2 linked regions of the Desulfosporosinus acidiphilus SJ4 genome follow. The protein of the gene in region 2 interacts with the protein of the main gene of each other region in a pairwise test. Links are inferred from orthologs where the notes say so. Each region holds a gene or a part of one and is shown on either strand. Other genes may lie near its edges.

The links. The genes of interacting proteins can lie anywhere in the genome.
Region 1: the proteins of rpsL (region 2) and DESACI_RS16915 interact in binary tests that used the Escherichia coli proteins (3 or more experiments, as listed by UniProt). The link is inferred for Desulfosporosinus acidiphilus SJ4 from one-to-one orthologs.

What each region holds. Positions count from the first base shown.
Region 1 is NC_018068.1:3,698,067-3,700,788, forward strand. It holds DESACI_RS16915 (ribosome maturation factor RimP), read right to left. Parts: upstream 1,730-2,722; coding sequence 1,271-1,729; downstream 1-1,270. Other genes in the region: nusA (transcription termination factor NusA), read right to left, coding at 1-1,230; DESACI_RS16920 (proline--tRNA ligase), read right to left, coding at 2,055-2,722.
Region 2 is NC_018068.1:494,145-497,114, reverse strand. It holds rpsL (30S ribosomal protein S12), read right to left. Parts: upstream 1,711-2,970; coding sequence 1,291-1,710; downstream 1-1,290. Other genes in the region: rpoC (DNA-directed RNA polymerase subunit beta'), read right to left, coding at 2,119-2,970; DESACI_RS02365 (L7Ae/L30e/S12e/Gadd45 family ribosomal protein), read right to left, coding at 1,798-2,049; rpsG (30S ribosomal protein S7), read right to left, coding at 777-1,247; fusA (elongation factor G), read right to left, coding at 1-737. UniProt on the Escherichia coli protein: With S4 and S5 plays an important role in translational accuracy. Interacts with and stabilizes bases of the 16S rRNA that are involved in tRNA selection in the A site and with the mRNA backbone.

The sequences.
Region 1 (2,722 bases), 3.2 Mb from region 2 along the record:
ATCAGACAACTGATCCTTGGTTTCCTCGTCATATTCGCTGAGCTCAGAGTGACCATCCTCAACATATTCCTGTTCTTCATAGTCCTGATATTTATCTGCATCTGCAAATTCATCATATTCCAGATACTCTTCATATTCACCGTAGTCTTCAAAATTTTCGTAGCCTTCTCCTGTATCCTCGGATACAAGATTTAAGGCACTTGCCTGGGATTCACTTTTTATATCAATCTTCCAACCCGTTAATTTAGCAGCTAATCGTGCATTTTGCCCCTCTTTGCCGATGGCCAGGGATAACTGGTAGTCTGGAACAACCACCACAGCAACTTTCTCATTGGTTCTTGGATAAACTCCTACGACCTTGGCTGGAGAAAGCGCGTTAGCAACAAATTCGTGGGGATCAGTAGAGAAATTAACGATATCTATTTTCTCCCCTTTTAATTCTGTCACGATGGTCTGAACTCTCGTTCCTTTAGGCCCTACACAAGCGCCTACTGGATCTACATTAGTATCCCTTGAATATACTGCGATTTTGGAGCGCGCGCCTGCCTCACGAGAAACGCCTTTTATTTCAACAACTCCATCGTGAATCTCCGGCACTTCCAATTCGAATAAACGTTTGATCAAGCCCGGATGGGTCCGCGACAGCATGATTTGGGGACCTTTTGTAGTTTTCTTTACTTCCACTACATATGTTTTTATCCGCTCAAAGGATTGATAAACTTCACCCGGAATTTGTTCCTGAGCAGGCAGGACTGCCTCAACTTTACCCAAGTCAACGATGACATTCTTTTGTTCGTATCTCTGCACAACCCCAGTGACAATGTCACCTTCTCGATTAACATACTCGTCATAAATCATCCCTCGTTCAGCTTCTCTGATACGCTGGACAACAACTTGTTTCGCTGTTTGAGCAGCAATTCGCCCAAAATCCCGTGGAGTTACTTCGTATTCAACGATATCTTCGAGCTGATAGCTGGGATTAAGTTTCTGGGCCTCTTCCAAACTGACTTGAGTTCGCGAATCTTCAACATCTTCAACTATGGTCTTACGAGCAAAAACCTTAAACTCCCCGGTTAAGCGGTCAATAACAACTCTCACATTTTGTAAAGATCCGAAATTCTTTTTATAAGCAGAAATAAGTGCTGCCTCTATGGCTTCGAATAAAATCTCAGCAGAAATTCCCCGCCCTTTTTCCAATTCATGAAGAGCCTCGATGAAGTCCATATTCATTTTTCCATGTTCCTCCTTATTCTATTGTCCCTAACCTATTTTAAAAATCTAATGCTAGGTGAGTATTTTTCGCCAAGGCACGCGGAATTGAAACTCGATTATCCTCATGTTCCAAGACAATTTCATCGTTGATTAAACCGACGAGGTGTCCGGTAAACTCATTGTATCCTTGAAAAAGCGATGTTGTATGAACAGTAACCAACTTTCCCTGAAAGCGGACGAAATCCTCGTCCTTCTTGAGCGGACGTTCTAGACCTGGTGAAGATATTTCTAACATATAGGCCTGGGGAATTGGGTTTTTTTCATCAAGCAAGTCGCTCACGGCGTGACTCATCTCAGCACAATCATCCATGTCCACGCCGCCTTCTTTATCAATAAAGAGACGCAAATACCAATGTGCACCTTCTTTTACGTACTCAACGTCGACTAATTCAAGTTCTTTTTCTTTAGTATATGGCTCAACTAGCAAAGCAATTTGTTGTTCCAATGTTTGATTCATGTAAAGCGCCCCTTTAATAATTAAAAATAAAAGTTCTAAGTATATTCTAACGAAGATGTTCGCAAGTTATACTTTGCCATACGAGCTTATCGCCACACTGCGACTGATTACGCAAACTCCTGCAGTGTGGATCTGCCGATCTCTGAAGGCTAACAAGTACGATGCCGTGTCTTCGTGGATGATAGCCAAGTTTCTCTTTTTAAAGGAACAAACGAAGGAGCGGGCTACTACCCACTCCTTTCCAACAATCACTACAAATTCCTTATATTAATATAGCATATACCTACAACATGTGCAACCTAAGAACCAGGGACTTTTCATGGCCTCAGAATGCCAGGGCTTTTTCGACAATGTCTTTAACCTGCTGGGCCGCCTCCGCGACAGAGACTAAGCGGGTATCCCCGGCTTTTCGTTCTTTAAGCTCAACTTGTCCATTGGCCAGTGTCTTACTCCCAATGGTAATCCGCAAGGGATATCCAACTAAATCGGCATCTTTGAACTTAACACCGGCCCGTTCATCACGGTCATCCAGTATAACTTCTATCCCCAAGTTTTGAAGTTCCTGGTAGAGTCTTTCAGTTGCTTCCACCACTTCTGAATCCTTCGTGCTTACCGGGACAAGAATACAATGGTAAGGGGCAATGGGAATAGGCCAGATGATCCCCATCTCATCATAGTTCTGCTCAATAGCTGCCGCCATAGTCCGACTCACACCTACTCCATAACATCCCATGACACAAGGCTTTTCAGCACCGTTTTCGTCTGAAAATGTCGCCCCCAGAGCTTTACTGTACTTAGTGCCAAGCTTGAATACCTGACCAACCTCAATACCGCGAGCCTCTTTTAGAGGAGTCCCGCACTTGGGGCAAGCCTCACCCGGAATGATGGTCCGCAAATCGTGAACCTGATTGAGGCGAATTCCTGTTTTCGGTTGGATACCCACAATATGATAGTCCTCTTTATTGGCGCCGCACACAGCATGTTCCATTAAGG
Region 2 (2,970 bases):
TTGCGAATACCCGCGCGGATTTCCTCTTCGGTTAATTCTTCACCTTCGAGATATTTCATCATGAGCTCTTCGCTGGTCTCGGCAACAGCCTCAACGAGCTTTTCTCGGTATTCATTCGCTAAATCCTGTAACTCTTCAGGGATCGCATTATGCTCTGCGGTTGTTCCTAAATCATCCGTGTAAATGATCGCTGTCATTGTTACCAGATCTACGACGCCTTTAAAGCTGTCTTCCACGCCAATAGGCACCTGAATCGGAACAGGCCTGGCACCCAATCGGTCAGAGATCATGGAAACACCACGGAAGAAGTCGGCTCCCATCCGGTCCATTTTATTAATATAAGCAATACGCGGAACCTTGTATTTATCCGCCTGACGCCAAACCGTTTCAGACTGGGGCTCAACTCCGCCTACGGAACAAAATACCGCTACAGCACCGTCGAGCACCCGCAGAGAACGTTCAACTTCTACAGTGAAGTCCACGTGCCCAGGTGTGTCAATAATGTTAATCCGATTGTTTCTCCATTGACAAGTTGTTGCCGCAGAAGTAATCGTAATACCGCGCTCTTGTTCTTGGACCATCCAGTCCATCGTTGCTGCGCCATCATGAACTTCACCAATTTTATGCACACGTCCTGTATAGAAAAGAATACGTTCTGTAACAGTTGTCTTCCCGGCGTCAATATGGGCCATGATTCCAATATTACGCGTATTTTCAAGTGAATTTTGTCTTGCCACTGCGATTCCCCCTTTCTGTCAAAATCAGTGTGCCACAAACTACCACTTGTAATGCGCAAAAGCTTTATTCGCTTCAGCCATTTTATGCATATCTTCCTTCTTTTTGACAGAGCCGCCTGTATTGTTAGCTGCATCGAGCAACTCAGCAGCAATTTTCTCTTGCATCGTTTTCTCGCCGCGCTTACGCGCCATAGCAACAAGCCAGCGGAGTGCGAGAGTCGAACGACGTTCTGCACGTACTTCGATAGGAACTTGATAGTTGGCTCCACCGACACGACGGGCCTTAACTTCCAAAACCGGCATTACGTTTTTCAGGGCATTATTAAAGACTTCCAGCGGATCTTTACCGGCTTTTTCCTGAATCATATCAAAGGCGCTGTAGCAAATAGCCTCAGCAGTCCCCTTCTTACCATCTAACATAATCTGATTGATAAACTTTGTTACTGTCTGGTTCTTATAAATCGGATCAGGCAGAACTTCCCGTTTAGCAATATATCCCTTACGTGGCATCAGTATCCCTCCTTTATAGCGTACTCAATCATCCTAAATCAAATTAGGCTTTTTTGGGACGTTTTGCTCCGTATTTCGAGCGGCCTTGGGCGCGTTTTTGCACAGCTGTTGTATCAAGGGCACCGCGAATTACGTGATACCGTACGCCAGGCAGATCTTTAACACGACCTCCGCGGAGAAGAACCACGGAGTGCTCTTGCAGGTTGTGACCAATACCGGGAATATATGCAGTAACTTCCAGTTGATTTGTCAAACGAACACGAGCAACCTTACGAAGCGCTGAGTTAGGCTTTTTAGGAGTTGTCGTATAAACCCTTGTGCACACCCCTCTCTTTTGCGAGGAACCGCCCGACGGGAATTGTTTACGTTTAAGAGAGTTATAGCCCCACTGTAAAGCTGGAGCTGTCGATTTTTTTCCAACTGAAGTACGACCTTTGCGAATGAGTTGGTTGATTGTCGGCATGTCTCCACCTCCTTTCTGATCAAATCAATATACAAGGAATTGCTTGCTTCAGCATTTAGCAAGCAATTCCAAAACCAGCACGATACATTAGTCTTCCAAGATCGCCGCCACCGCAGTACCCACTTCAATTCCGCAGGCATTGCCAAGTTCCTTCATGGTTGAGACTTCTATGCGTTCAACATTATGGGTCCTGCACCATTCAAGAATCGGACGTAAAACATGAGCTTCGGCATCTTTTGCTACATAAACACAACGAACCGTACCTTTTTCCAAGGCGCGTTGGGTTTGCTTTAAGCCGACGGTCTTATTTCTAGCTTGTTTAAAGGTTTCATCAAGCAGCAATATGCTTTCCTCCCTTAGTCACACACTATAGTAGTTTAGCATTTGCATTCAAACGTGTCAATAATTTCAAACCGGATTTGCATCGAAGGTTTTGATATTTCGATAGCGAGCCATGCCCGTTCCTGCAGGAATAAGCTTACCGATGATAACATTCTCTTTGAGACCTAAGAGGGGGTCCACTTTTCCTTTGATCGCTGCTTCGGTAAGGACTCGGGTTGTTTCTTGGAACGAAGCAGCAGACAGGAAGGAATCTGTGGCCAACGAGGCTTTGGTTATCCCCAGCAATACTGCGTGAGCGACAGCCGGTTCTCCTCCATTGGCAATTGCTTTGGCGTTCTCGTCCTGAAAATCAAAAATATCAATGAGACCGCCCGGCAGCAGGCTTGTGTCACCGGCATCATCAATTTTAACCTTGCGCAGCATCTGGCGAACCATAACCTCAATATGCTTATCGTTAATATCAACGCCCTGCAGGCGGTACACACGCTGAACCTCGCCTACGAGATAAACCTGAACCCCGCGCTGGCCTTTAACCTTCAGCATATCATGCGGATTAATACTTCCTTCTGTAAGTTCATCCCCTGCCTCAACCATCTGACCGTCTTTCACACTGAGACGAGACCCGTAAGGTATGGTATAGGTGATATGCTCATCGGAGTCAGTGGTGATCTCCACCTCTCGGCGTCCCTTAACTTCACTGATGGAAACTTTCCCTTTGACTTCTGATATAATCGCTTGCCCTTTAGGTTTACGGGCTTCGAACAATTCTTCGACCCGCGGAAGACCTTGTGTTATATCGTCTCCGGCTACACCGCCAGTATGGAATGTCCGCATCGTCAGCTGCGTACCTGGCTCACCGATGGATTGTGCTGCGATAATCCCCACAGCTTCACCCATTTCTACAGGCCGGCCGGTAGC